Regions from separate parts of the Shigella sp. SIG3 genome, predicted to be linked through region 2. Evidence: predicted binding sites of a transcription regulator. Region 2 holds the regulator's gene; each other region holds the start of a gene.
What was found. The regulator sigma-54, encoded in region 2, starts transcription at its own class of promoters, with help from an activator protein. The targets are predictions, from matches to a motif close to GTTGGCACANNTTTCGCTNT.

Region 1: glnK (P-II family nitrogen regulator) is a predicted target of sigma-54. The motif match lies at 7,062-7,081, and genes of this name have one in related genera.
Region 3: glnA (glutamate--ammonia ligase) is a predicted target of sigma-54. The motif match lies at 2,137-2,156, and genes of this name have one in related genera.

The regions. Positions count from the first base shown of each region.
Region 1 covers NZ_JBQZXE010000053.1:225-10,511, reverse strand. Annotated here, with positions in the region: gene queC (7-cyano-7-deazaguanine synthase QueC) at 1-81, opposite strand, end outside; partial or broken gene ACUU1I_RS11430 (SgrR family transcriptional regulator) at 146-1,845, opposite strand; gene cof (HMP-PP phosphatase) at 1,945-2,763, shown strand; partial or broken gene decR (DNA-binding transcriptional regulator DecR) at 2,917-3,375, shown strand; gene ACUU1I_RS11415 (SmdA family multidrug ABC transporter permease/ATP-binding protein) at 3,405-5,177, shown strand; gene ACUU1I_RS11410 (SmdB family multidrug efflux ABC transporter permease/ATP-binding protein) at 5,170-6,951, shown strand; gene glnK (P-II family nitrogen regulator) at 7,132-7,470, shown strand; gene amtB (ammonium transporter AmtB) at 7,500-8,786, shown strand; gene tesB (acyl-CoA thioesterase II) at 8,835-9,695, opposite strand; gene ACUU1I_RS11390 (YbaY family lipoprotein) at 9,913-10,287, shown strand, end outside.
Region 2 covers NZ_JBQZXE010000005.1:48,703-58,989, forward strand. Annotated here, with positions in the region: gene ACUU1I_RS02520 (calcium/sodium antiporter) at 1-273, shown strand, start outside; gene kdsD (arabinose-5-phosphate isomerase KdsD) at 287-1,273, shown strand; gene kdsC (3-deoxy-manno-octulosonate-8-phosphatase KdsC) at 1,294-1,860, shown strand; gene lptC (LPS export ABC transporter periplasmic protein LptC) at 1,857-2,432, shown strand; gene lptA (lipopolysaccharide ABC transporter substrate-binding protein LptA) at 2,401-2,958, shown strand; gene lptB (LPS export ABC transporter ATP-binding protein) at 2,965-3,690, shown strand; gene rpoN (RNA polymerase factor sigma-54) at 3,738-5,171, shown strand; gene hpf (ribosome hibernation promoting factor) at 5,194-5,481, shown strand; gene ptsN (PTS IIA-like nitrogen regulatory protein PtsN) at 5,599-6,090, shown strand; gene rapZ (RNase adapter RapZ) at 6,136-6,990, shown strand; gene npr (PTS phosphocarrier protein NPr) at 6,987-7,259, shown strand; gene yrbL (PhoP regulatory network protein YrbL) at 7,472-8,104, shown strand; gene mtgA (monofunctional biosynthetic peptidoglycan transglycosylase) at 8,101-8,829, opposite strand; gene elbB (isoprenoid biosynthesis glyoxalase ElbB) at 8,826-9,479, opposite strand; gene arcB (aerobic respiration two-component sensor histidine kinase ArcB) at 9,709-10,287, opposite strand, start outside.
Region 3 covers NZ_JBQZXE010000065.1:1,909-12,195, forward strand. Annotated here, with positions in the region: gene typA (ribosome-dependent GTPase TypA) at 42-1,865, opposite strand; gene glnA (glutamate--ammonia ligase) at 2,238-3,647, shown strand; gene glnL (nitrogen regulation protein NR(II)) at 3,820-4,869, shown strand; gene glnG (nitrogen regulation protein NR(I)) at 4,881-6,290, shown strand; gene ACUU1I_RS12695 (YshB family small membrane protein) at 6,402-6,512, shown strand; gene hemN (oxygen-independent coproporphyrinogen III oxidase) at 6,741-8,114, opposite strand; gene yihI (Der GTPase-activating protein YihI) at 8,303-8,812, opposite strand; partial or broken gene ACUU1I_RS12710 (hypothetical protein) at 8,931-9,097, opposite strand; gene yihA (ribosome biogenesis GTP-binding protein YihA/YsxC) at 9,394-10,026, shown strand; gene ACUU1I_RS12720 (spot 42 RNA, inhibition of DNA synthesis) at 10,195-10,242, opposite strand.

The DNA.
Region 1 (10,287 bases), on a different contig from region 2:
TTCATCATATTGTTGTAATGCCTGCACCAGACAGGTGGTGGAATCCTGGCCTCCACTGAACACAACGACAGCACGTTTCATAGATAATCCTGCTTGAACAATAAAAGCGTTATGGTAACGCCTGCGATTAACCCGGACCAGCTATTCATTGCGACGGCGCGGGAAGCCAGGCTTCGGTAAATTCAAACCAGCCGCGCGGTGTCAGTCGCACACCGTTCACGCCGGGAGGGGCACTAATGCGATAGTGATAGTTGAACAGCGGCGTCAGCGTCGCGTCTGCCATTAACTGGCTAAAAACCGCTTTCAGGGCATTAAATCGGTTTTCCTCATCAGGCATTACTTGCACCGCGTCCAGCGTCGATTGCAGATGTGCATATGCTGGAGCGTCGAAAACATGTGGCCATAGTGGATCGCAACGTAGCCATTGCTCCAGAGTATATTCCGGTGCTTCGCCAATTAATCTGTCGCCCATCATGAGGTCTGCGTGTGCCAGTAGGGTCGTGTCGTCCCAGTTTTTTGCGTTATGAAAAATAATTGTGAGTTCACAGCCTTCCGCTGCCAGTGTCGCCTGTAGGCGTTCTGCCATGGTATGAAGTTCTATCGGTAGGTGATAAACCAGCGTCAAGGTTTTCGGTAGTTTGACTTCATCCGGTACTTGCCAGTGCGGAATAGTCCAGCCTGGCAGTAATGCATGACTGGCGGTGATCAGGTTTTCTCCGACTTCTAACGTTTGTAATAAACCGGATTGATGAATAATGGAGATCACTTTTCGCGCCTGCCAGAGGGAGAGTCGGGGACTTTTGCGCAACGTTAAATAGCAAAAACCTAAACTGATGCCACTACTGACCTGGCTGACCCGTTGCAGCTCCTCCGGTTTGCCGATGGTGATTTGCACGGGATGCCGACAACTGGTTCCCAAATCTTTTTCGAAAAGCGGCGGAGTTATCCAGTACTCAACCGCTTTAAGCAGCGGATGACGCAAATGGTAATAATCATGGCTCTCCAGGCGCACCAGCTCCGCTGTGAATTGTGTTAAGCGAAAAGGACCAGTGCCGATCAGTGGGAATTGCGGATGCGCCAGATGGCTGCAATAGCTCGCCAGCCGGTGCGCAAGCCAGTAATCGGGGCGATGTAAAAAGAAGGTCAGACACTGCGGATGGGTGACTTCAATACGCTTCACGCTAATAAATAATTGATCCAGTGCTGGCAGTTGTAACAGCATCAATAATCGCTGGTGTAAGTGTGAGGCTTTTACTGCATCGCCGTTATGCCAGTGTAGGGTTGAACGAAGATAAAAGTCCCAGCGTAACCCGTCAGTAGAGGTTTCCCAGTGATGCGCTAAATCGCCAATCGGGCGCTGAGTATTATTATCGAAGCGGGTCAGGCCGGAAAATATCTGCCCGGCGAGATGCTGCTCGGCACGGCCGGGCAAAAAGCCTGGTTGTAGCGGTTCGAGCGGGCGATAGTAGGGAATACGCAACGTGGGTGTATCGTTTGCCATTGTCCGCCCATAAACGGCTGTAACAGAGTGCGCAGCTCACCTGGGGCCAGTTGCGCCAGCTCCAGCACATCTTGCTGCTTTCCGGTTTCCAGTGCCTGTTCCATCATCGCATTGCGTAGCGATTCCGGCGTGACCAGAAAGCGTAATTGTCCGCGCTTTCCGCGTCCTGACTGCGCCTGCCACTCCAGCCATCCCGCCTCCTGTGCCTGACGCAACAGCGTACGAACATGGCGTTCGCTGCAAAAACAGCGTTCGGCCAGTTCGCTGACGGTGACGGTTTGCGGCTTTCCGGCTGAAGGTTGCCACAGACGTTGATACTGGTTAAGACGGTTGAGCAATCGCATATAAACCCGGAACAATATTATTTAACTATTCACTATTACTTCCGTATATATCAGGTGATACTCAATCACCATTAACCGTGTCACAGAGTGGAGAAAGAAATGGCTCGTCTGGCAGCATTTGATATGGATGGCACTTTATTGATGCCTGACCATCATTTAGGTGAGAAAACCCTCTCTACTTTGGCGCGACTGCGTGAACGCGACATTACCCTCACTTTTGCCACGGGGCGTCATGCGCTGGAGATGCAGCATATTCTCGGGGCGCTATCGCTGGATGCATATTTGATTACCGGCAACGGAACGCGCGTGCATTCTCTGGAAGGTGAACTTTTACATCGTGATGATTTACCTGCGGATGTCGCGGAGCTGGTGCTGTATCAGCAATGGGATACCCGAGCCAGCATGCATATCTTCAATGACGACGGTTGGTTTACCGGGAAAGAGAGCCCTGCGTTGTTGCAGGTATTTGTCTATAGCGGTTTTCGTTATCAGATAATCGATGTCAAAAAAATGCCACTCGGCAGCGTCACCAAGATCTGCTTCTGTGGCGATCACGACGATCTTACACGCTTGCAGATCCAGCTATACGAAGCATTAGGCGAGCGTGCACATTTGTGTTTTTCCGCCACGGATTGCCTCGAAGTGCTGCCGGTGGGCTGCAATAAAGGCGCTGCATTGACGGTGCTGACCCAACATTTAGGTTTATCGTTGCGCGATTGCATGGCCTTTGGTGATGCGATGAACGATCGCGAAATGTTAGGCAGCGTCGGTAGCGGGTTTATTATGGGCAATGCGATGCCGCAACTGCGCGCGGAGCTCCCGCATTTACCGGTGATTGGACATTGCCGAAATCAGGCTGTCTCTCACTATTTGACGCACTGGCTGGACTATCCACATCTACCTTATTCCCCCGAATAACGAGATCCCTTCCAGCACCGGGCAATTGCCCGGTTTTTTTTTGCGTTGAATTTGTCATTTTGTGCCGTGGTGTTTAAACCGCACAGAATAAATTGTCGCGATTTCACCTTTAAAATAGAATTAAAAGAGAAAAAAATTCTCCGTGGAAGGGCTATGTTAGATAAAATTGACCGTAAGCTGCTGGCCTTACTGCAGCAGGATTGCACCCTCTCTTTGCAGGCACTGGCTGAAGCCGTTAATCTGACAACCACCCCCTGCTGGAAGCGCCTGAAACGGCTGGAGGACGACGGTATCCTTATCGGCAAAGTCGCCCTGCTGGATCCGGAAAAAATAGGCCTCGGCCTGACCGCCTTTGTGCTGATAAAAACGCAACATCACAGCAGCGAATGGTATTGCCGCTTTGTCACGGTGGTTACCGAAATGCCAGAAGTGCTGGGGTTCTGGCGCATGGCTGGTGAATACGATTATCTGATGCGCGTCTAGGTTGCCGACATGAAACGCTACGACGAGTTTTATAAGCGTCTGGTAAACAGCGTGCCGGGGCTGTCGGACGTCACTTCCAGCTTCGCGATGGAACAGATTAAATACACCACTTCTTTACCCATCGAATAAATATCCAGAATCAGGTCAGGACACAACGCGTGCGATTATTTGCTCAATTAAGCTGGTATTTCCGTCGGGAATGGCGTCGCTATCTTGGGGCTGTCGCCTTGCTTGTCATTATCGCGATGCTGCAACTGGTTCCGCCAAAAGTGGTTGGTATTGTTGTCGATGGCGTGACAGAACAACACTTTACTACCGGGCTGATCCTGATGTGGATCGCCACCATGGTGCTGATTGCCGTTGTGGTTTATCTCCTGCGTTATGTCTGGCGCGTATTGCTGTTTGGCGCGTCTTACCAACTGGCTGTTGAACTGCGTGAAGATTATTACCGTCAGCTAAGCCGGCAGCACCCGGAGTTTTACCTGCGTCATCGCACGGGTGATCTCATGGCTCGTGCGACCAATGACGTCGATCGCGTCGTGTTTGCCGCCGGAGAAGGGGTGCTGACGCTGGTGGATTCACTGGTAATGGGCTGCGCTGTGTTGATTATGATGTCTACGCAAATTAGCTGGCAGTTGACCTTATTTGCCCTGTTACCGATGCCAGTGATGGCGATCATGATTAAGCGCAACGGCGATGCCTTGCATGAACGCTTTAAGCTGGCACAGGCGGCGTTTTCCAGTCTTAATGACCGCACCCAGGAAAGCCTCACCAGTATCCGCATGATCAAAGCCTTTGGTCTGGAAGATCGCCAGTCGGCGTTATTTGCCGCGGATGCCGAAGATACCGGCAAAAAAAACATGCGGGTGGCGCGTATTGATGCTCGCTTCGACCCGACCATCTATATCGCGATTGGTATGGCGAACTTGCTGGCGATTGGCGGCGGTAGTTGGATGGTGGTGCAGGGCAGTTTAACGCTGGGCCAGCTCACCAGTTTTATGATGTATTTAGGTCTGATGATTTGGCCAATGCTGGCGCTGGCATGGATGTTTAACATTGTGGAACGTGGTAGTGCTGCATACAGCCGTATTCGCGCGATGCTGGCGGAAGCGCCGGTGGTGAACGATGGTAGCGAACTCGTGCCGGAAGGGCGTGGCGAACTGGATGTAAATATTCACCAGTTCACGTATCCGCAGACTGACCATCCTGCGCTGGAAAACGTCAATTTCGCCCTGAAACCCGGTCAGATGCTGGGTATTTGCGGGCCGACTGGTTCCGGCAAAAGTACCCTGTTGTCGCTCATTCAGCGTCATTTCGACGTCAGCGAGGGGGATATTCGCTTTCATGATATTCCTCTGACGAAGTTACAACTCGATAGCTGGCGTAGCCGCCTGGCGGTGGTCAGCCAGACGCCATTCCTTTTTTCTGACACCGTGGCGAATAACATCGCGCTGGGTTGCCCGAATGCCACCCAGCAAGAGATTGAGCATGTCGCGCGGTTAGCCAGCGTACATGACGATATTTTGCGTCTACCGCAAGGTTACGATACAGAAGTGGGCGAGCGCGGCGTGATGCTTTCCGGTGGGCAAAAACAGCGTATCTCCATTGCTCGAGCGTTATTAGTCAACGCGGAAATCCTCATCCTTGATGATGCGCTTTCGGCGGTGGACGGACGCACAGAGCACCAGATCCTGCATAACCTGCGTCAGTGGGGACAGGGAAGAACGGTAATCATCAGTGCCCATCGCCTTTCGGCACTGACGGAAGCCAGTGAAATTATTGTGATGCAGCACGGACATATCGCCCAGCGTGGCAATCATGATGAGCTGGCGCAACAAAGCGGCTGGTATCGCGATATGTATCGCTATCAACAACTGGAGGCGGCGCTCGACGACGTTCCGGAAATTCGCGAGGAGGCCGTCGATGCGTAGTTTTAGCCAACTGTGGCCGACTCTCAAGCGCCTGTTAGCGTATGGTTCGCCGTGGCGTAAACCGCTGGGGATTGCGGTCCTGATGATGTGGGTTGCGGCGGCGGCAGAAGTCAGTGGGCCGCTGCTTATCAGCTATTTTATCGACAATATGGTAGCGAAAAATAACCTGCCGTTGAAAGTGGTTGCAGGGCTGGCTGCGGCGTATGTTGGGCTACAACTGTTTGCCGCCGGGCTACATTACGCTCAGTCGCTGCTGTTTAATCGGGCGGCAGTAGGCGTAGTGCAACAGTTGCGTACCGACGTGATGGATGCTGCGTTACGCCAGCCATTAAGCGAGTTTGATACCCAACCCGTCGGGCAGGTGATCTCCCGCGTCACTAATGACACTGAAGTGATCCGCGATCTCTACGTTACCGTAGTGGCAACTGTCCTGCGCAGTGCCGCACTGGTGGGCGCGATGCTGGTGGCGATGTTCAGCCTCGACTGGCGAATGGCGCTGGTGGCGATAATGATTTTCCCGGTGGTGCTGGTGGTAATGGTGATATACCAGCGTTACAACACGCCGATTGTCCGCCGTGTGCGCGCCTATCTGGCGGATATCAACGACGGCTTTAACGAAATCATCAATGGCATGAGCGTTATCCAGCAGTTTCGTCAGCAGGCGCGATTTGGCGAACGTATGGGGGAGGCCAGTCGTTCACACTATATGGCTAGGATGCAAACCCTGCGCCTCGACGGTTTTCTGCTGCGTCCGCTGCTGAGTCTGTTTTCATCGCTCATTCTTTGTGGCTTATTGATGCTGTTTGGCTTCTCCGCCAGCGGCACCATTGAAGTGGGCGTGTTGTATGCGTTTATCAGCTATCTTGGGCGACTTAACGAACCCTTAATCGAACTGACCACGCAACAGGCGATGCTGCAACAGGCTGTTGTTGCTGGTGAGCGCGTGTTTGAACTGATGGACGGACCGCGCCAGCAATATGGCAATGATGATTACCCGTTACAGAGTGGCACCATCGAAGTCGATAACGTGTCATTTGCTTATCGCGATGACAATCTGGTGCTAAAGAACATTAATCTCTCTGTGCCTTCGCGTAACTTTGTGGCGCTGGTCGGGCATACCGGCAGTGGTAAAAGTACCCTTGCCAGTTTATTGATGGGCTATTACCCGCTAACGGAAGGTGAGATTCACCTTGATGGTCGTCCATTAAGTTCGCTAAGTCATAGCGCGCTGCGCCAGGGCGTGGCAATGGTGCAGCAAGATCCGGTGGTGCTGGCGGATACCTTCCTCGCCAACGTGACGCTGGGGCGGGATATCTCCGAAGAACGCGTCTGGCAGGCGCTGGAAACCGTGCAACTGGCTGAGCTGGCGCGCAGCATGAGTGATTGTATTTATACGCCGCTGGGCGAGCAGGGAAATAATCTCTCAGTCGGGCAAAAGCAACTGCTGGCACTGGCGCGCGTGCTGGTGGAGACGCCGCAAATCCTGATCCTTGATGAGGCAACCGCCAGCATTGACTCCGGTACTGAACAGGCGATTCAACATGCTCTGGCGGCGGTGCGTGAACATACCACGCTGGTGGTGATTGCTCACCGCTTATCAACAATTATTGATGCCGACACCATTCTGGTGCTTCATCGTGGGCAAGCCGTGGAGCAGGGCACTCACCAGCAACTGCTGGCGGCCCAGGGACGCTACTGGCAGATGTATCAACTGCAACTTGCGGGCGAAGAGCTGGCAGCCAGCGTGCGTGAAGAGGAATCATTGAGCGCCTGAATAGCGCAATATTTCATCGTTGGTGCAAAAATGTAACGCACTGTGCACTGTCATAGTGCGTTTTCATTTTCAATCTTCTTAACTTCCTGCTCTCTTTCTCGTTTTTCATTTCTGGCACACCGCTTGCAATACCTTCTTCGTGTAGCAGAACCATTACCGAATTCTGACCGGAGGGGATCTATGAAGCTGGTGACCGTGATAATCAAACCATTCAAGCTGGAAGACGTTCGTGAAGCGTTATCTTCCATTGGTATTCAGGGCCTGACCGTCACCGAAGTGAAAGGTTTCGGGCGTCAGAAAGGGCATGCCGAGCTGTACCGGGGGGCGGAATACAGCGTCAACTTCCTGCCAAAAGTAAAAATTGATGTGGCGATTGCTGATGACCAACTCGATGAAGTGATCGATATCGTCAGTAAGGCGGCTTACACCGGAAAAATTGGCGACGGCAAAATCTTCGTCGCTGAATTGCAACGCGTCATTCGTATTCGTACCGGCGAAGCCGACGAAGCGGCGCTGTAATCTCTGGCACACAGCAACAGGAACGAAAAATGAAGATAGCGACGATAAAAACTGGGCTTGCTTCACTGGCGATGCTGCCGGGACTGGTAATGGCTGCACCTGCGGTGGCCGATAAAGCCGACAATGCGTTTATGATGATTTGTACTGCGCTGGTGCTGTTTATGACTATTCCGGGGATTGCCCTGTTTTACGGTGGGTTGATTCGCGGCAAAAACGTGCTGTCGATGCTGACGCAGGTGACGGTGACGTTTGCACTGGTCTGTATTCTCTGGGTGGTTTACGGTTATTCGCTGGCGTTTGGTGAGGGCAACAACTTCTTCGGCAACATTAACTGGTTGATGCTAAAAAACATCGAACTGACGGCGGTGATGGGCAGCATTTATCAGTATATCCACGTAGCGTTTCAGGGATCGTTTGCCTGCATTACCGTAGGCTTGATAGTTGGGGCGCTGGCGGAACGAATCCGCTTCTCAGCTGTGTTGATTTTCGTGGTGGTATGGCTGACGCTCTCTTACATTCCGATTGCGCATATGGTGTGGGGCGGTGGTTTGCTGGCTTCTCACGGTGCGCTGGATTTCGCGGGTGGCACGGTGGTGCACATTAACGCAGCAATCGCCGGTCTGGTGGGCGCGTATCTGATAGGCAAACGCGTGGGCTTCGGTAAAGAGGCGTTTAAACCGCACAACCTGCCGATGGTCTTCACCGGGACTGCCATTCTCTATATCGGTTGGTTTGGCTTTAACGCCGGGTCAGCGGGCACGGCGAATGAAATCGCGGCACTGGCATTTGTGAATACTGTGGTCGCAACGGCGGCGGCAATTCTTGGCTGGATCTTCGGTGAATGGGCGCTGCGTGGTAAGCCTTCTCTGCTGGGAGCGTGTTCTGGCGCGATTGCCGGTCTGGTCGGCGTGACGCCAGCGTGCGGCTACATTGGGGTTGGCGGCGCGTTGATTATCGGCGTGGTAGCTGGTCTGGCGGGTTTGTGGGGCGTTACCATGCTCAAACGCTTGCTGCGGGTGGATGATCCCTGCGATGTCTTCGGTGTGCACGGCGTTTGTGGCATTGTCGGCTGTATCATGACCGGGATTTTTGCCGCCAGTTCTCTGGGCGGCGTGGGCTTCGCTGAAGGTGTGACGATGGGCCATCAGTTGCTGGTACAGTTGGAAAGCATCGCCATTACGATCGTCTGGTCCGGTGTGGTGGCATTTATTGGCTACAAACTGGCGGATCTGACGGTTGGCCTACGTGTGCCGGAAGAACAAGAGCGAGAAGGGCTGGACGTCAACAGCCACGGCGAGAATGCCTATAACGCGTAACAAGCACTGCAAAAAATAGCCGGACGGTTTTCACCTCCGGCTATTTTTTTAATTGTGATTACGCATTACCCCTTCCTGAACGGTCGAGGCAACCAGCACGCCGTCTTGGGTATAAAACTCACCGCGCACAAAGCCGCGTGCGCTGGACGCCGAGGTGCTCTCCACGCTATACAGCAGCCATTCATTCAAATTAAACGGGCGATGGAACCACATGGAATGGTCAATGGTGGCAATCTGAATCCCCGGTTCGAGAAAACCGATGCAGTGCGGCTGTAGAGCTACCGGCAGGAAGTTAAGATCAGAAGCGTAACCGAGCAGATACTGATGAACGCGCAGGTCATCTGGCACGCTACCATTTGCGCGGATCCACACCTGACGATGTGGTTCTGCGACGTGACCTTTCAGTGGGTTATGAAACTCCACCGGACGGACTTCCAGCGGACGATCGCAGATGAATTTATCTTTAAGCACTGGCGGCAGCAGGTGCGCCAGCGATTGGGCGATTTGCGTTTCCGAAGGCAGGCCATCAGGCGCTGGCGCGGACGGCATTGTTTTTTGATGTTCGAAACCCGCTTCTGGTGCCTGGAAAGAGGCCGTCATATAAAAAATCGGTTTGCCGTTTTGAATAGCAGCAACCCGGCGGGCGCTGAAGCTGTTACCGTCACGCAGCGTTTCGACATCATAAATAATCGGTTTCTTACTATCGCCTGGGCGAAGAAAGTAGCTGTGAAACGAATGTACCAGCCGCTCTTCCGGGACGGTCTCTTTTGCAGCATACAAGGCCTGACCCACGACCTGGCCGCCAAACACCTGGCGTAAACCTAAATCTTCACTCTGGCCGCGAAAGAGTCCTTCCTCAATTTTTTCCAGATTTAACAATGTCAGTAAATTTTTTAGCGCCTGACTCATATAACTCTCCAGTAACAAAGCTGCCGCAGCAAGCCAAAGTGAGTTGAGTATAACGCAAATTTGCCACTGGTCCGATGGGTGCAATAGTCTGAATTACGGGCTAATTACAGGCAGAAATGCGTGATGTGTGCCACACTTGTTGACGTTACTATTTTGTTAACCACTCTTCCGGCGAGGAAAGTTAGCCCGCTGGTGCATTGATAATAAGGAGAAATGAATGAAACTCGTGCACATGGCCAGTGGTTTAGCGGTTGCGATTGCGTTGGCGGCTTGCGCAGATAAAAGCGCGGATATTCAGACGCCAGCCCCGGCTGCAAATACGTCTATTTCAGCAACACAACAACCTGCTATCCAGCAACCGAATGTCTCCGGTACCGTCTGGATCCGTCAGAAAGTCGCACTGCCGCCTGATGCTGTGCTGACCGTGACACTTTCTGACGCGTCGTTAGCCGATGCACCGTCAAAAGTGCTGGCGCAGAAAGCGGTGCGTACTGAAGGTAAACAGTCACCATTCAGCTTTGTTCTGCCATTTAACCCGGCAGATGTTCAGCCGAACGCGCGTATTCTGTTGAGTGCGGCGATTACCGTGAAT
Region 2 (10,287 bases):
GAAAACGACATTGCTGTCGGAAATATCATTGGCGCAAACATTTTTAATATTGTCATCGTGTTGGGTTTACCCGCGCTGATAACGCCAGGAGAGATTGATCCACTGGCGTACAGTCGTGACTACAGCGTGATGTTGCTGGTGAGCATTATTTTTGCGTTGCTGTGCTGGCGGCGCTCCCCGCAACCGGGCCGTGGTGTAGGGGTATTATTAACTGGCGGATTTATCATATGGCTGGCGATGTTGTACTGGTTATCGCCAATACTCGTTGAATAACTGGAAACGCATTATGTCGCACGTAGAGTTACAACCGGGTTTTGACTTTCAGCAAGCAGGTAAAGAAGTCCTGGCGATTGAACGTGAATGCCTGGCGGAGCTTGATCAATACATCAATCAGAATTTCACGCTTGCCTGTGAAAAGATGTTCTGGTGTAAAGGGAAAGTTGTCGTCATGGGGATGGGGAAATCGGGGCACATCGGGCGCAAAATGGCCGCAACGTTTGCCAGCACCGGTACACCTTCATTTTTCGTCCATCCTAGTGAAGCCGCGCATGGTGATTTAGGCATGGTCACCCCACAGGATGTGGTGATTGCTATCTCTAACTCAGGTGAATCCAGCGAAATCACGGCCTTAATTCCAGTGCTTAAGCGTCTTCACGTACCGTTAATCTGCATCACCGGTCGCCCGGAGAGCAGCATGGCGCGCGCCGCAGATGTGCATCTGTGTGTTAAAGTAGCGAAAGAAGCCTGTCCGTTAGGGCTGGCACCGACCAGCAGCACCACCGCCACGCTGGTTATGGGCGATGCCCTCGCTGTCGCGCTGTTAAAAGCACGCGGCTTTACTGCTGAAGATTTTGCGCTCTCACACCCAGGCGGCGCACTGGGTCGTAAACTTCTGCTGCGCGTAAACGATATTATGCATACGGGCGATGAGATCCCGCATGTTAAGAAAACGGCCAGTCTGCGTGACGCATTGCTGGAAGTTACCCGCAAAAATCTTGGTATGACTGTCATTTGCGATGACAATATGATGATTGAAGGCATCTTTACCGACGGTGATTTACGCCGTGTCTTCGATATGGGCGTGGATGTTCGTCAGTTAAGTATTGCCGATGTGATGACGCCGGGGGGAATACGTGTGCGCCCTGGCATTCTGGCCGTTGAGGCACTGAACTTAATGCAGTCCCGCCATATCACCTCCGTGATGGTTGCCGATGGCGACCATTTACTCGGTGTGTTACATATGCATGATTTACTGCGTGCAGGCGTAGTGTAAAGATTCAAGGATAAACAACAATGAGCAAAGCAGGTGCGTCGCTTGCGACCTGTTACGGCCCTGTCAGCGCCGACGTTATGGCAAAAGCAGAGAACATTCGTCTGCTGATCCTCGACGTTGATGGCGTACTGTCAGATGGCCTGATTTATATGGGCAATAACGGCGAAGAGCTGAAAGCGTTCAATGTTCGTGACGGTTATGGCATTCGTTGTGCGCTCACCTCTGATATTGAAGTCGCTATCATTACCGGGCGAAAGGCTAAACTGGTAGAAGATCGTTGTGCCACATTGGGGATCACTCACTTGTATCAGGGGCAGTCAAACAAACTGATCGCCTTTAGCGATTTGCTGGAAAAATTGGCGATTGCCCCGGAAAATGTGGCTTATGTTGGCGATGATCTCATCGACTGCCCGGTAATGGAAAAAGTGGGTTTAAGCGTCGCCGTGGCCGATGCCCATCCACTGTTGATCCCGCGCGCCGATTACGTGACGCGCATTGCTGGCGGTCGTGGCGCAGTGCGCGAAGTTTGCGACTTATTACTCCTGGCGCAGGGCAAACTGGATGAAGCCAAAGGGCAATCGATATGAGTAAAGCCAGACGTTGGGTTATCATTGTGCTATCACTGGCGGTTCTGGTGATGATCGGCATTAATATGGCCGAAAAAGACGATACCGCCCAGGTGGTCGTCAACAACAATGATCCCACCTATAAAAGCGAGCATACGGACACGCTCGTCTATAACCCAGAAGGGGCACTAAGCTATCGATTGATTGCTCAACACGTTGAATATTATTCCGATCAGGCCGTTTCGTGGTTTACGCAGCCGGTACTTACCACGTTTGATAAGGATAAAATCCCGACATGGTCCGTAAAAGCAGATAAAGCCAAGCTGACCAATGACCGGATGCTCTATTTATATGGACACGTTGAAGTCAACGCACTTGTGCCAGACTCTCAACTTCGCAGAATCACGACGGATAACGCGCAGATCAATCTGGTGACGCAGGATGTTACCTCTGAAGACCTCGTCACGTTATACGGAACAACATTTAACTCCAGCGGTCTGAAAATGCGCGGCAACTTACGCAGCAAGAACGCCGAGCTGATTGAAAAGGTTAGAACATCCTATGAAATTCAAAACAAACAAACTCAGCCTTAATCTTGTGCTTGCCAGCTCACTTCTGGCCGCCAGCATTCCGGCATTTGCCGTAACCGGAGACACTGATCAGCCGATCCACATTGAATCGGACCAGCAATCTCTTGATATGCAAGGCAACGTGGTTACCTTTACCGGTAATGTCATCGTCACCCAGGGCACCATCAAAATTAATGCCGACAAAGTGGTCGTTACCCGTCCGGGCGGCGAACAAGGTAAAGAAGTGATTGACGGATACGGTAAACCGGCAACGTTCTACCAGATGCAGGACAACGGTAAACCCGTTGAAGGTCACGCTTCCCAGATGCACTACGAACTGGCAAAAGATTTTGTCGTTCTGACGGGTAATGCTTATCTGCAGCAGGTCGATAGCAACATTAAGGGCGATAAGATCACTTACCTGGTGAAAGAGCAGAAAATGCAGGCTTTCAGCGACAAAGGCAAGCGCGTAACCACCGTTCTGGTGCCGTCGCAGCTGCAGGACAAAAACAACAAAGGCCAGACCCCGGCACAGAAGAAGGGTAATTAATTCGTTATGGCAACATTAACTGCAAAGAACCTTGCAAAAGCCTATAAAGGCCGTCGCGTGGTAGAAGACGTCAGCCTGACCGTCAACTCCGGGGAAATTGTCGGTCTGCTGGGGCCAAACGGTGCCGGTAAGACCACCACTTTCTACATGGTTGTAGGCATTGTGCCGCGCGATGCGGGCAACATCATTATTGATGATGACGATATCAGTCTGCTGCCTCTGCATGCACGCGCGCGCCGCGGTATCGGCTATCTGCCACAGGAAGCCTCCATTTTCCGTCGCCTCAGCGTTTACGATAACCTGATGGCGGTACTGCAAATTCGTGACGACTTGTCTGCTGAACAACGTGAAGACCGCGCGAACGAGCTGATGGAAGAGTTTCACATTGAGCACCTGCGTGACAGCATGGGGCAGTCACTCTCCGGGGGTGAACGTCGCCGTGTAGAAATTGCCCGCGCACTGGCTGCGAATCCGAAATTTATTCTGCTCGACGAACCGTTTGCCGGGGTTGACCCGATCTCGGTTATCGATATTAAACGCATCATTGAACACCTGCGCGACAGCGGCCTGGGCGTGCTGATCACTGACCACAACGTGCGTGAAACACTGGCGGTTTGTGAACGCGCTTATATCGTCAGTCAGGGGCATTTGATCGCCCACGGCACGCCTACAGAAATCTTACAAGACGAACACGTTAAGCGTGTATACCTTGGGGAAGACTTCAGACTCTGATAGGGTAGAAGTTTGCGACGTTTTAGCAGGAGAGTACGATTCTGAACATGAAGCAAGGTTTGCAACTCAGGCTTAGCCAACAACTGGCGATGACGCCACAGCTCCAACAGGCAATTCGTCTGTTGCAGTTGTCGACGCTGGAACTTCAGCAGGAGCTACAGCAGGCGCTGGAGAGTAATCCGCTGCTTGAGCAAATCGACACTCATGAAGAAATCGACACCCGCGAAACGCAAGACAGTGAAACGCTGGACACCGCCGACGCGCTCGAACAAAAAGAGATGCCGGAAGAGCTGCCGCTCGATGCCAGTTGGGACACCATTTACACCGCTGGTACACCATCCGGCACCAGCGGTGACTACATTGACGACGAGCTGCCGGTCTACCAGGGCGAAACGACGCAGACCTTGCAGGATTACCTGATGTGGCAGGTCGAGCTGACACCGTTTTCCGACACTGACCGCGCTATTGCTACCTCTATCGTCGATGCCGTTGATGAAACCGGTTATCTGACTGTCCCGCTGGAAGATATTCTCGAAAGTATGGGCGATGAAGAGATCGACATCGACGAGGTTGAAGCCGTCCTTAAGCGGATCCAACGGTTTGATCCGGTCGGTGTAGCGGCAAAAGATCTGCGTGACTGCCTGCTAATCCAACTCTCCCAATTCGATAAGACCACGCCGTGGCTGGAAGAGGCCAGATTGATCATTAGCGATCATCTCGATCTGTTAGCCAATCACGACTTCCGCACTTTAATGCGCGTCACGCGTCTGAAAGAAGATGTGCTGAAAGAAGCCGTCAATCTGATCCAGTCGCTCGATCCGCGCCCCGGGCAGTCGATCCAGACTGGCGAACCTGAGTATGTCATTCCAGATGTGCTGGTGCGTAAGCATAACGGTCACTGGACGGTAGAACTCAACAGTGACAGCATTCCGCGTCTGCAAATCAACCAGCACTACGCCTCGATGTGCAATAACGCGCGCAACGATGGTGACAGCCAGTTTATCCGCAGCAATCTGCAGGATGCCAAATGGTTGATCAAGAGTCTGGAAAGCCGTAACGATACGCTACTGCGCGTGAGTCGCTGTATCGTTGAACAGCAGCAAGCCTTCTTTGAGCAAGGTGAAGAATATATGAAACCGATGGTACTGGCCGATATCGCCCAGGCTGTCGAAATGCATGAATCGACGATATCTCGCGTGACCACGCAAAAATACCTGCATAGTCCACGAGGCATTTTTGAACTGAAGTATTTCTTTTCCAGTCACGTCAATACCGAGGGCGGCGGCGAAGCTTCCTCCACGGCGATTCGTGCACTGGTGAAGAAATTAATCGCGGCGGAAAACCCAGCGAAACCGTTGAGCGACAGCAAGTTAACCTCTTTGCTGTCGGAACAAGGTATCATGGTGGCACGCCGCACTGTTGCGAAGTACCGAGAGTCTTTATCCATTCCGCCGTCAAACCAGCGTAAACAGCTCGTTTGACCCAACCGATAAGGAAGACACTATGCAGCTCAACATTACCGGAAATAACGTCGAGATCACCGAGGCACTGCGCGAATTTGTTACAGCTAAATTTGCCAAACTTGAGCAATATTTTGACCGAATCAACCAGGTCTATGTTGTTCTGAAAGTGGAGAAAGTCACCCACACCTCAGATGCAACACTGCATGTAAACGGTGGTGAAATTCATGCCAGCGCGGAAGGTCAGGACATGTACGCTGCCATTGATGGCTTAATTGATAAGCTGGCACGCCAGTTGACCAAACATAAAGATAAACTGAAACAACACTAATTGTCCGGGCAATTAGCATGTGCATGGCGGCCTGTTGTGCGGCACAACGGGCCATTTGTACGGTTAATGCTCCGAGCCTGTTCCACTGTTTGAGTGGGCAGGTTCTTAGGTGAAATTATGACAAATAATGATACAACTCTACAGCTTAGCAGTGTTCTTAACAGGGAATGTACGCGAAGCCGCGTCCACTGTCAGAGCAAAAAACGCGCCCTGGAAATCATCAGCGAGCTGGCGGCGAAACAACTTAGCCTACCGCCTCAGGTGGTTTTTGAAGCTATCCTGACGCGGGAAAAAATGGGCAGTACCGGTATCGGCAATGGTATTGCCATTCCGCATGGCAAACTTGAAGAAGATACTCTGCGTGCCGTTGGCGTTTTCGTTCAGCTCGAAACGCCTATAGCTTTCGATGCCATCGACAACCAACCGGTGGACTTACTTTTTGCCCTGCTGGTGCCGGCAGACCAAACTAAAACGCACCTGCATACTCTGTCGCTGGTGGCGAAACGTCTGGCGGACAAAACCATCTGCCGCCGTTTACGCGCAGCCCAGAGCGATGAAGAGCTGTATCAAATCATTACGGATACCGAAGGTACTCCGGATGAAGCGTAGTTATTCGGTAATGTCTCTTTTAGACGTTGTGAGGAGAAACAGTACATGGTACTGATGATCGTCAGCGGACGTTCAGGTTCAGGTAAATCTGTCGCCCTGCGTGCGCTGGAAGATATGGGTTTTTACTGCGTGGATAACCTTCCCGTAGTGTTGTTACCCGATCTGGCTCGAACTCTGGCCGATCGCGAGATTTCTGCCGCCGTCAGCATTGATGTTCGTAATATGCCGGAGTCACCAGAAATATTCGAACAGGCGATGAGTAACCTGCCTGACGCTTTCTCACCGCAACTACTGTTCCTGGATGCCGACCGTAATACCTTAATTCGTCGTTACAGTGACACGCGCCGACTGCATCCGCTTTCCAGCAAAAACCTGTCGCTGGAAAGTGCTATCGACAAAGAAAGCGATTTGCTGGAGCCTCTGCGTTCGCGAGCGGATCTGATTGTCGATACCTCAGAAATGTCCGTTCACGAGCTGGCTGAAATGCTGCGTACCCGTCTGCTGGGTAAACGTGAACGCGAACTGACCATGGTCTTTGAGTCTTTCGGCTTCAAACACGGTATCCCTATCGATGCAGATTACGTCTTTGACGTGCGCTTCTTGCCGAACCCGCACTGGGATCCGAAACTGCGTCCAATGACAGGTCTTGATAAACCTGTCGCCGCGTTCCTCGACCGCCACACAGAAGTACACAATTTTATCTACCAGACGCGAAGCTATCTTGAGCTATGGTTACCTATGCTGGAAACCAACAACCGTAGCTACCTGACGGTCGCCATTGGTTGTACCGGCGGGAAGCACCGTTCGGTGTATATTGCAGAGCAACTGGCAGACTACTTCCGCTCGCGCGGTAAAAACGTCCAGTCACGCCATCGTACGCTGGAAAAACGTAAACCATGACCGTCAAGCAAACTGTTGAAATCACAAACAAGCTGGGCATGCATGCCCGGCCTGCAATGAAGCTGTTTGAATTAATGCAGGGTTTTGACGCTGAAGTGCTGTTACGTAATGACGAAGGCACCGAGGCTGAAGCCAACAGCGTTATTGCGCTGCTGATGTTGGATTCTGCCAAAGGACGGCAGATTGAAGTTGAAGCGACCGGTCCACAGGAAGAGGAAGCACTGGCCGCCGTTATCGCCCTCTTTAATTCTGGTTTTGATGAAGATTAATCTTCATCACTTTGACATACAACTCCCTTCAAGCTCCCCCGACAATAAGAAAATCACGTACTGAAATCGTTCTCAATCAACGTCATTTGTACATTTTGTGCGCTTTTCACTTTCAGAAGAACCTTAAGAAAACCTTAAGAGGCATTGTTTAGGTTTTGTTTAAGTTAATCGACCATACTGGAGATCGTCAGAAAATATTTCCAGGAGATGGCATGATTCGCTTATCTGAACAAAGTCCCCTGGGCACCGGAAGACATCGGAAATGTTATGCGCATCCGGAAGATGCCCAACGCTGTATCAAGATTGTCTACCATCGTGGCGATGGTGGCGATAAAGAGATCCGCCGTGAGTTAAAGTACTACGCGCATCTTGGTCGCCGGTTAAAAGACTGGAGTGGAATACCGCGCTATCACGGTACCGTTGAGACGGATTGCGGAACCGGTTATGTCTACGATGTGATTGCCGATTTTGACGGCAAGCCTTCCATTACGCTGACCGAATTTGCTGAACAATGCCGTTACGAAGAAGACATTGCACAACTGCGCCAGCTACTGAAACAGCTGAAGCGTTATTTGCAGGATAACCGTATCGTGACGATGTCGCTGAAGCCGCAGAATATCCTCTGTCACCGCATCAGTGAGTCAGAGGTTATCCCGGTCGTCTGCGACAACATTGGTGAAAGCACATTGATTCCACTGGCGACCTGGTCGAAGTGGTGTTGTCTGCGTAAGCAAGAGCGGTTATGGAAACGATTTATCGCCCAACCGGCGCTGGCTATTGCCCTGCAGAAAGATCTGCAACCTCGTGAGAGCAAAACGCTGGCCCTCACTTCGCGCGAAGCTTAATCCAGCTGGTGTTGTTGCATAAACGGCTCACCGCCTAACTGATACATCTGCCGTAAAATCCACGCCTGACGGCTACGCACGTAGCCGTCAGGCGTGGAGACTTTGAAACGAAGTGGATTAGGTAATACAGCTGCCAGTAATGCAGCTTCCGACCGGGTAAGTTTGCTCGCGGGTTTGTGGAAATAACGTTGTGCCGCAGCTTCGACGCCAAACACACCGTCGCCAAATTCGGCGATATTCAGGTAAACCGTCAGGATACGCTTTTTGCTCCAGACTGTTTCTATCCCCAGCGTTAATCCAGCTTCCAGCCCTTTTCGTACCCAGCTACGCCCATCCCATAAAAAGAGATTTTTGGCCGTCTGCTGAGAAATCGTTGAAGCACCGCGAATACGGTTTTCATTGCGCTCGTTGTGCGCCAGGGCTTTCTCAATGGAAGCGACATCAAAGCCCCAGTGCTCAGGAAATTTCTGATCTTCTGCGGCAATCACCGCCAGTCCCATCCACGGCGAGATTTGATCCATACTGACCCAGTCAGAATGTGCCACGTAACGAAAATTGCCATGCAGCCAGGCGCTGACCTGTCGCTCGACCATTACCGCTGAGAAGGGAACAGGCGCAACGCTAAACAACGCGATGCCCCCGCCCCAGAAAACGGCGAGGACAACCATTAACCGCAAAAGAAAACGGCGAACGAAACTAAACACCGTTAAGCGGCTTTTACTCATTCAGCCAGAACCAGCACGCGGGAAACCAGCTTATCAATGCCGCTCGCCGCTTCTGCAATGTTCTGCGCCAGCATATATGCTGGGGTGGTGACAATCTTATTGTCTTCATCAACCACGATATCATCGACAGGACACGGCACATGCTCCGCGCCCATCTCTTCCAGTACTTCTGCGGTATCGATATCAGTACCGATGGTCAAACGCAGCGGGAAATCGAAAATTTTCGGCAGCATCGCCGGGGCAATACACATAAAACCAAGCGGTTTTCCGGCCTGATGCATCGCTTGTGCCAGCGCCTTTAATTCACGGTCAACGGTGCATTCGCTACCAAGACTGGCAAAATTGCTTAAATTCTTCGCCGCGCCAACCCCCCCCGGCACAATCAACGCATCCAGTTCAGCGGCATCGGCCTGGGCCAGAGGACGGATTTCACCGCGCGTTATTCGTGCCGCTTCAATCAGCACATTGCGCGTTTCCGTCATCGCTTCGCCAGTTAAATGGTTGATAACATCAACCTGCTGCTTATCCGGTGCAAAGCAGACCGCCTGCGCACCGCTGCGTGAAATAGCTAACAACGTCAACACCGCTTCATGAATTTCAGAACCGTCATAGACGCCGCATCCGCTCAGAATTACGCCAATTTTCTTCATTGTGATCATCCTTTCGCAATTGACTGAAACACATTAATTTTTTTAATAAAAATGGTACGCATCACACATTTAACTGATTCATGTAACAAATCATTTAAGTTTTGCTATCTTAACTGCGTGCGGCCTGAAAAACAGTGCTGTGCCCTTGTAACTCATCATAATAATTTACGGCGCAGCCAAGATTTCCCTGGTGTTGGCGCAGTATTCGCGCACCCCGGTCTAGCCGGGGTCATTTTTTAGTGGCTTTTGCCACCCACGCTTTCAGCACTTCTACGTCGTGACGCCACTCTTCTTTCATCTCTTCAATCCATTCACCGACGTTATCTTCCCAGGCGGGAAGGTCAGGAGACTGAATTTGCTGACCCAGCTGTTGCAGATGGCGTAACCCCACTGACCCCGCCGCACCTTTAATTTTATGTCCTTCCTCAACAATGCCTTTTTTATCCTGCGCCGTCAGATTCGACTCCAGCACGCTGACATAGCCCGGCATCATCTTCTCAAACACCGCTAACCCGTCGGTGATCAGCTTCGGTCCTACAAGTTCGAGATACTGTTCCAGCATGGGAATATCGAGCAATGCTTCTGATTTACTGTTCTCTTCTGTCGTCACCGTACTCTTCTCATCATCCTGGGTATCCCAGAATTTCTTGATCATCGCGGTTAGCGCCGGAACCGAAAGCGGCTTACTCAGCACATCATCCATTCCAGCATTGAGGTACTCTTGTTTGTCTTTCAGCACGTTAGCGGTTAAGGCCACCAGCGGCGGTAAATCCTCGCGCGGATAACGCTTCGTCAGTTCACGAGAGAT
Region 3 (10,287 bases), on a different contig from region 2:
CCTGCCATCGCTGGCAGGTTTTTTATGACTAAAAAACGAAATTAATCGTCTTTCGGTGCGCGGTTGGCGCGGCGACGATCGTTTTCCGTCAGGTGACGTTTACGAATACGGATAGAGGTCGGAGTCACTTCTACCAGTTCGTCATCATCGATGAACTCCAGAGCTTGTTCCAGAGTCATGCGGATAGGCGGAACCAGAACAACAGCTTCGTCAGTACCGGAAGCACGCATGTTGGTCAGTTTCTTACCGGTCAGGCAGTTTACAGTCAGGTCGTTAGAGCGGCTATGAATACCGATAATCTGACCTTCGTAAACTTCTGCACCGTGACCGAGGAACAGCTTACCGCGATCCTGCAGACCGAACAGCGCGAACGCGACAGCTTTACCCTGACCGTTAGAGATCAGTACACCGTTCTGACGCTGACCCACTTCGCCCGGACGTACGTCGTCGTAGTGGCTGAAGGTGGAGTACAGCAGACCAGTACCGGAAGTCATGGTCATGAACTCAGAACGGAAGCCAATCAGACCACGGCTTGGGATCACGTAGTCGAGACGTACGCGGCCTTTACCGTCTGGATTCATGTTTTTCAGGTCGCCTTTACGTTCGCCCAGCGCCTGCATCACAGAACCCTGATGCTGTTCTTCAACGTCCAGCGTCACGTTTTCATACGGCTCTTGTTTACGACCGTCGATTTCACGGAAGATTACTTTCGGACGGGATACCGCCAGTTCGAAACCTTCACGACGCATGTTTTCGATAAGAACAGAGAGGTGCAGTTCACCACGACCAGAAACGCGGAACGCATCGGCGTCTTCGGTTTCTTCTACGCGCAGCGCAACGTTGTGTACCAGTTCTTTGTTCAGACGATCGAGGATCTGACGAGACGTTACGAACTTACCTTCTTTACCGCAGAACGGCGAGGTGTTAACGCAGAAGAACATAGAAACGGTCGGCTCATCAACGGAGAGTGCCGGCAGCGCTTCAACGTTTTGCGTGTCGCAAACGGTGTCAGAAATGTTCAGTTCGCCCAGGCCCGTGATCGCCACGATATCGCCAGCTTCCGCCAGATCGGTTTCGATACGTTCCAGACCGAGGTGGCCCAGCACTTTACCGACTTTCGCGTTACGGGTTTTGCCTTCGCTATCGATGATAGTAACCTGCTGGTTCGGCTTCACTTTACCACGCTTGATGCGGCCAATGCCGATAACGCCAACATAGCTGTTGTAATCGAGCTGAGAAATCTGCATCTGGAACGGACCGTCAAGGTCAACGTCCGGCGCAGGAACGTGGTCAACAATCGCCTGATACAGCGGGGTCATGTCTTCCGCCATATCTTCGTGGTCCAGACCCGCGATACCGTTCAGCGCAGAAGCGTAAACGATCGGGAAGTCCAGCTGCTCGTCGGTCGCGTCGAGGTTAACGAACAGATCGAATACCTGATCCACAACCCAATCAGGACGCGCGCCAGGGCGGTCAACTTTGTTGATAACAACAATCGGCTTCAGGCCGTAAGCAAACGCTTTTTTGGTTACGAAGCGCGTTTGCGGCATCGGGCCGTCAAATGCGTCAACCACCAGCAGCACTGAGTCTACCATGGACATTACACGTTCAACTTCACCACCGAAGTCGGCGTGCCCCGGGGTATCAACGATGTTGATACGGTAATCATTCCATTTGATAGCGGTGTTTTTCGCGAGGATGGTAATCCCACGCTCTTTCTCCAAATCGTTGGAGTCCATCACGCGCTCTTGGGTTTCGGCACGAGAGTCGAACGTACCGGATTGTTGGAGCAGCTTGTCTACCAAGGTGGTTTTACCATGGTCTACGTGCGCGATGATGGCGATATTACGCAATTTTTCGATCACAACTTTGCCTCAGGCATTAGAAATAGCGCGTTATTGTACACGGATTAATCGCACTACAAAACAGGATCACAAACATCCTCCGCAAACAAGTATTGCAGAGTCCCTTTGTGATCGCTTTCACGGAGCATAAAAAGGGTTATCCAAAGGTCATTGCACCAATATGGTGCTTAATGTTTCCATTGAAGCACTATATTGGTGCAACATTCACATCATGGTGCAGCCCTTTTGCACGATGTTAAGCATGATAACGCCTTTTAGGGGCAATTTAAAAGTTGGCACAGATTTCGCTTTATCTTTTTTACGGCGACACGGCCAAAATAATTGCAGATTTCGTTACCACGACGACAATGACCAATCCAGGAGAGTTAAAGTATGTCCGCTGAACACGTACTGACGATGCTGAACGAGCACGAAGTGAAGTTTGTTGATTTGCGCTTCACCGATACCAAAGGTAAAGAACAACACGTCACTATCCCTGCTCATCAGGTGAATGCTGAATTCTTCGAAGAAGGCAAAATGTTTGACGGCTCCTCGATTGGCGGCTGGAAAGGCATTAACGAATCCGACATGGTGCTGATGCCAGACGCATCCACCGCAGTGATTGACCCGTTCTTCGCCGACTCCACCCTGATTATCCGTTGCGACATCCTTGAACCTGGCACCCTGCAAGGCTATGACCGTGACCCGCGCTCTATTGCGAAGCGCGCCGAAGATTACCTGCGTTCCACTGGCATTGCCGACACCGTACTGTTCGGGCCAGAACCTGAATTCTTCCTGTTCGATGACATCCGTTTCGGATCATCTATCTCCGGTTCCCACGTTGCTATCGACGATATCGAAGGCGCATGGAACTCCTCCACCCAATACGAAGGTGGTAACAAAGGTCACCGTCCGGCAGTGAAAGGCGGTTACTTCCCGGTTCCGCCGGTAGACTCTGCTCAGGATATTCGTTCTGAAATGTGTCTGGTGATGGAACAGATGGGTCTGGTGGTTGAAGCCCATCACCACGAAGTAGCGACTGCTGGTCAGAACGAAGTGGCTACCCGCTTCAATACCATGACCAAAAAAGCTGACGAAATTCAGATCTACAAATATGTCGTGCATAACGTAGCGCACCGCTTCGGTAAAACCGCGACCTTTATGCCAAAACCGATGTTCGGTGATAACGGCTCCGGTATGCACTGCCACATGTCTCTGTCTAAAAACGGCGTTAACCTGTTCGCAGGCGACAAATACGCAGGTCTGTCTGAGCAGGCGCTGTACTACATTGGCGGCGTAATCAAACACGCTAAAGCGATTAACGCCCTGGCAAACCCGACCACCAACTCTTATAAGCGTCTGGTCCCGGGCTACGAAGCACCGGTAATGCTGGCTTACTCTGCGCGTAACCGTTCTGCGTCTATCCGTATTCCGGTGGTTTCTTCTCCGAAAGCACGTCGTATCGAAGTACGTTTCCCGGATCCGGCAGCTAACCCGTACCTGTGCTTTGCTGCCCTGCTGATGGCCGGTCTTGATGGTATCAAGAACAAGATCCATCCGGGCGAAGCCATGGACAAAAACCTGTATGACCTGCCGCCAGAAGAAGCGAAAGAGATCCCACAGGTTGCAGGCTCTCTGGAAGAAGCACTGAACGAACTGGATCTGGACCGCGAGTTCCTGAAAGCCGGTGGCGTGTTCACGGATGAAGCGATCGATGCGTACATCGCTCTGCGTCGCGAAGAAGATGACCGCGTGCGTATGACTCCGCATCCGGTAGAGTTTGAGCTGTACTACAGCGTCTAATAGTTGAAGTTGTACTACCCGGCGCACAACGCCGGGATTTAGTTGCCGTGGAAACTTTCAGCCCATCTCTGCATGGGCTTTTTTCTCCGTCAATTCTCTGATGCTTCGCGCTTTTTATCCGTAAAAAGCTATAATGCACTAAAATGGTGCAACCTGTTCAGGAGACTGCTTTATGGCAACAGGCACGCAGCCCGATGCTGGGCAGATCCTCAACTCGCTGATTAACAGTATTTTGTTAATTGATGACAATCTGGCGATCCATTACGCCAACCCCGCCGCGCAACAACTGCTCGCCCAAAGCTCCCGCAAATTGTTTGGTACGCCGTTACCGGAACTGTTGAGCTACTTCTCATTAAATATCGAGCTGATGCAAGAAAGTCTGGAGGCGGGGCAAGGCTTTACCGATAACGAAGTGACGCTGGTCATCGATGGTCGCTCGCATATCCTTTCTGTGACGGCCCAGCGTATGCCGGACGGCATGATCCTGCTGGAGATGGCACCGATGGATAACCAGCGCCGCTTAAGCCAGGAACAACTACAACATGCTCAACAAGTAGCTGCCCGTGATTTAGTGCGCGGCCTGGCACATGAGATTAAAAATCCGCTTGGCGGTTTACGTGGCGCGGCGCAGTTACTCAGCAAAGCGTTACCTGACCCATCACTACTCGAATATACCAAAGTGATTATCGAACAGGCGGACCGGCTGCGAAATTTGGTCGACCGTCTGTTGGGGCCGCAGCTGCCCGGTACGCGCGTTACCGAAAGTATTCACAAAGTGGCTGAACGCGTGGTAACGCTGGTGTCGATGGAACTGCCGGACAACGTGCGGTTGATTCGTGATTACGATCCCAGCCTGCCGGAACTGGCGCACGACCCGGATCAAATTGAACAGGTCTTGCTGAATATTGTGCGCAATGCGCTACAGGCGCTGGGGCCGGAAGGCGGTGAAATCATTCTGCGTACCCGCACCGCGTTTCAACTGACCTTACACGGCGAGCGCTACCGGCTGGCGGCGCGGATTGATGTGGAAGATAACGGGCCGGGCATTCCGCCTCATTTGCAGGATACGCTGTTTTACCCGATGGTCAGCGGCCGCGAAGGTGGCACCGGGCTTGGCTTATCCATCGCCCGTAATTTGATTGATCAGCATTCAGGCAAAATTGAATTTACCAGTTGGCCAGGTCATACCGAGTTCTCGGTTTACCTGCCTATCAGGAAATAAAGGTGACGTTTATGCAACGAGGGATAGTCTGGGTAGTCGATGACGATAGTTCCATCCGTTGGGTGCTTGAACGTGCGCTCGCTGGAGCGGGTTTAACCTGTACGACATTTGAGAACGGCGCGGAAGTACTGGAGGCGCTGGCGAGCAAAACGCCGGATGTGCTGCTTTCAGATATCCGTATGCCGGGAATGGACGGGCTGGCGCTGCTCAAGCAGATTAAACAGCGCCATCCAATGCTTCCGGTCATCATTATGACCGCACATTCCGATCTGGATGCTGCCGTCAGCGCCTATCAACAAGGGGCGTTTGATTATCTGCCCAAACCGTTTGATATCGACGAAGCAGTGGCGCTGGTTGAGCGCGCTATCAGTCATTACCAGGAACAGCAGCAGCCGCGTAATATTCAGCTTAACGGCCCAACGACCGATATCATCGGCGAAGCGCAAGCCATGCAGGACGTGTTCCGTATTATCGGTCGGCTTTCGCGTTCTTCTATTAGCGTGCTGATTAACGGCGAATCCGGCACCGGTAAAGAACTGGTCGCTCATGCCCTGCATCGCCACAGTCCGCGCACCAAAGCGCCGTTTATCGCGCTGAATATGGCAGCTATCCCAAAAGATTTGATCGAATCAGAACTGTTTGGCCACGAGAAAGGCGCGTTTACTGGCGCGAATACCATTCGTCAGGGGCGTTTTGAACAGGCCGATGGCGGCACGTTATTTCTCGACGAAATTGGAGATATGCCGCTGGATGTGCAGACGCGTTTGCTGCGCGTGCTGGCAGACGGTCAGTTTTATCGCGTTGGCGGCTATGCGCCGGTGAAAGTGGATGTGCGGATTATCGCTGCCACTCACCAGAATCTTGAACAGCGGGTGCAGGAAGGTAAGTTCCGTGAGGATCTGTTCCACCGCCTGAACGTTATCCGCGTTCATCTGCCGCCGCTGCGCGAACGTCGGGAAGATATTCCCCGTCTGGCGCGCCATTTTTTACAGGTTGCCGCGCGCGAACTGGGCGTAGAAGCGAAGTTGCTGCATCCGGAAACCGAAGCTGCTCTGACGCGTCTGGCGTGGCCAGGCAACGTGCGCCAGCTGGAAAACACCTGCCGCTGGCTAACGGTGATGGCCGCCGGGCAGGAAGTGTTGATTCAGGATTTGCCCGGCGAACTGTTTGAATCAACGGTTGCGGAGAGTACTTCGCAAATGCAACCGGACAGTTGGGCGACACTTTTAGCGCAGTGGGCAGACAGAGCGCTGCGTTCCGGTCATCAAAATCTGCTTTCCGAAGCGCAGCCAGAGCTGGAGCGGACGTTACTGACGACCGCGTTGCGACATACGCAGGGGCATAAACAGGAAGCGGCGCGGCTACTCGGCTGGGGCCGCAACACTCTGACGCGTAAGTTAAAAGAGCTGGGGATGGAGTGATTCACGGCTTGTGTGTAAAGATTGATTATTGAGCGCAAATTGCTGGTATTTTGCGCTTTACTGTTCCGATAAGTTCAGTATGATCTTGCCCGGAAAACGGGGAGAGTCATTATGCTGGAATCAATAATTAATCTGGTATCGAGTGGCGCAGTTGACAGCCACACACCGCAAACTGCCGTTGCTGCCGTGCTGTGTGCCGCGATGATTGGGCTGTTTAGCTGAAGCTCGTTGTTTATGCCGGATGCGGAGAAAGTCGTAGGCCTGATAAGACGCGACCAGCGTCGCATCAGGCATCATGCTCAGATGCCTGATGCGGCGTAAACGCCTTATCCGGCCTACAAAAGCAATAATTTCAACAGGTTTTGTTGCCCAGCGCATCAGGCAATCTTGTTCTCAGCACATTGATGGCGCTTTCGTTTTCTACTTTGTAAACGAAGCGCCATTCACTCTTTAAATCACCCGTGAGAACTGCTGCATCCGCGCTTTCTGGCGCAGATAGGTATCAAAGCACATGCAAATGTTGCGGATCAGCAAGCGACCTTTCGCCGTCACCTGTATTCCCTTCTCATCCACATCCACCAGCCCATCTTTTGCTAACGGGGCGAGCAGCTTGAGATCTTCCGCAAAGTAATCAGCGAAGTGCAAATCCCACTGTTTCTCAAGAGGGGCGTAATCCAGACGGAAGTTGCAGATGAGCGACTTAATCACATCGCGGCGAATACAGTCATCACGCGTTAGCGCAATACCACGCCACAGCGCATTGCCTTGTTCATCCACTTGCTGATAGTACTGCTTCAACTCTTTCTGGTTCTGCGCGTAGCAGTCGCCAATCATGCTGATGGCGGAAACGCCCATCCCCAGCAGATCGGTATCGCCCTGAGTGGTGTAGCCCTGGAAGTTACGATGCAGCACGCCTTCACGCTGGGCCACCGCCAGCTCGTCATCAGGACGGGCAAAGTGATCCATACCGATAAACTGATAGCCCGATTGCGTCAGGAAGGCGATGGTTTCCTGCAGGATATCGAGTTTTTGCTGCGGACTCGGCAGGTCAGCATCTTTGATTTTGCGCTGAGCAGCAAAAATGGTCGGCAGATGCGCGTAGTTAAAAACGCTCAGACGATCGGGGTTCAGCTCCGCCACACGTTTCAGGGTAAAGGCGAAACTCTCCGGCGTCTGTTTCGGCAGGCCGTAAATCAGGTCGATGTTGGTGGAGGTAAAACCAATCTCACGCGCATGGTTAAGCAGTGCAAAGATGAACTCTTCATCCTGCTCGCGGTTAACCAGACGTTGCACTTCTTTGTTGAAGTCCTGCACGCCCATGCTCAGGCGATTAAAGCCTTCGGCGCGTAAATGATCGAGTACATCCAGTTCGATTTCCCGCGGATCGACTTCGATCGAAATCTCCGCATCGGTATTGAAATGGAAGTTTTCGCGCAGCAGCTTCATCAGACGGCTGATTTGCGCTTTATTCAGATACGTCGGCGTTCCGCCGCCCCAGTGCAATTGGCTGACGTGACGCCCGGCGAACAGCGGTGCACGATGGACGATTTCTTGCTCCAGCGCGTCCAGATACTGATCGGCCTTGTGCTGCTGGCGAGTAACAATCTTATTGCAACCGCAGAAGTAACAAAGCTTATGGCAGAACGGGATATGTACGTAGAGAGATAATGGACGCTCAGGATAGCGCGCCACGGCTTGTAAAAACGCCTGTTCGCCGAAGTCTTCTGAAAACTCCAGCGCGGTCGGGTACGAGGTGTATCGTGGCCCGGAATAGTTATATTTCTGGATCAGGGCCAGATCCCAGTCGATTTGCTGTACAGACATGCTCACTCCTTCCGATGGCGTCTCTGGCGGCTACGGCGTACCGGCGGATGCCCGTTTCGGGTCATCAGCCGGTTGCGCAGCCACTTTTGTCGCCGCGACAACCGCTGTAGTTTAACGAATAACCACACCAGATAACATATAACCGGAAGGGTTATCAGCAGAACGGGAAGGCCCACGGCGGCAATCCGTTAGTTGCCCCGCAGCAGACGCATCATGTCTTCTTGCTTCTCGTCTTCTTCCTCTTCTTCGTCATCGTCATAAGAGAGGCCGAGTTTCTGCATCAACTCATCAATACGATCCAGTTTAGCATCCACCCAGGATTGCTCTTCGGCGCTCAGGGTTTCGCCTGCTTCCAGACGTTCCAGCAGCGCATCCAGACGCTCATCCGTTTCCAGTAATTCCAACTCCGCCTGCGGTGAAAGCATAGGTTTCTCACTCTTCGGTTTGTGCTGTTTGGTGACTTTTTCAGTCACTCCCAATGGAATAGGGGTTTTACTGCCAATACGTGGATCTTTTGGTGCGTTCTGGCCTTTGCTGCCTGACGTGGTGTTTCCGCCCGCTGCGCGGCTGCCCGGCGCATGACCACGACGTTTTTTCTGACGCTTACGGTCACGAGCTTCCTGATCCAGCTCCTCGCGTGTTTTTCGACGCGCTTTTGCATGACCTTTGCTGCGTGAGTTTGAAGATGATGGTTTCATAATGGTTCGTCTTTTAGCCGTTTTATTCAGTATAGATTTGCGGCGGAATCTAACAGAAAGCAAGCAAAGAAAAAAGGCGACAGATTACTCTGTCGCCTTTTTTCCTGACTCATAACCCTTAACGGGTCTTACAATCCTTGCAGGCCGCCAACACACCCTGTTTTTCCATTAGCCGGAACAATCCGTGTTGATTCCATTTCCGTTTAATTACGTCTCCGGACGTTTGTCTTCCTGACAATCCTCTGTCTTCGCCTCCTGGCGCTCCTGACCCTCATCCTGAGTCATTGTTCCTGTTAGCGTCCTCGCTCTATGGGTGCTACTTTACGCCTTTGCTTTAAACAAACAATCAACCGCCATCAGTATTTGCACATTTTCAGAGTTTTATATAAAAGCAATTCACTGATTTATATAGCTTATTTGACATGCATCGCAGAATTTTCTCTGCTATTTCGCATAAAGACTATCGGCAATGTCTCACAAAGCGTATGGCTTTTACTTACAACGCTCACGCCGAAAAATCCGCCTTTTATTATGGTTCAGGTATAATCGCCACAAAGCTTTGACTGACGGAGACGACCGCTTTGACTAATTTGAATTATCAACAGACGCATTTTGTGATGAGTGCGCCTGATATTCGCCACCTACCTTCCGATACCGGAATTGAAGTGGCTTTTGCAGGCCGTTCCAACGCAGGTAAATCCAGCGCGCTGAACACGCTGACTAACCAGAAAAGCCTGGCTCGTACCTCAAAAACCCCAGGGCGCACCCAGCTTATCAACCTGTTTGAAGTGGCTGACGGCAAGCGTCTGGTTGACTTGCCTGGGTACGGTTATGCGGAAGTCCCGGAAGAGATGAAGCGCAAATGGCAGCGTGCGCTCGGCGAATACCTCGAAAAACGTCAGAGCCTGCAAGGTCTGGTGGTGCTAATGGATATTCGCCATCCGCTGAAAGATTTGGATCAGCAGATGATTGAGTGGGCGGTAGACAGCAATATCGCCGTTCTGGTGCTGCTGACCAAAGCGGACAAACTGGCAAGCGGCGCACGTAAAGCGCTATTGAATATGGTGCGTGAAGCTGTACTGGCGTTTAACGGTGATGTGCAGGTTGAAACGTTTTCTTCGTTGAAGAAACAAGGCGTAGACAAGCTGCGGCAGAAACTGGATACCTGGTTTAGCGAGATGCAGCCTGTAGAAGAAACGCAGGACGGCGAATAATTTTCTTGCCTTAATGCTTGTGCCGGATGTGGCGTATCCGGCCCGTAAATTCAATAGATTACAATTCTACCGTTGGCCTGATAAACATAGCGCATCAGGCATTACGGATCTTTTCTTTCGCCCAATAAAAAACGCCCCAGTCATTACTGACTGGGGCGGCTAAAATATTCAGCCAAATCCGATTACGTGAAGTAAAAGGTCTGAAAGATAGAACATCTTACCTCTGTACCCTACGCGACTAACTTTACTCTTTTTTGTTCA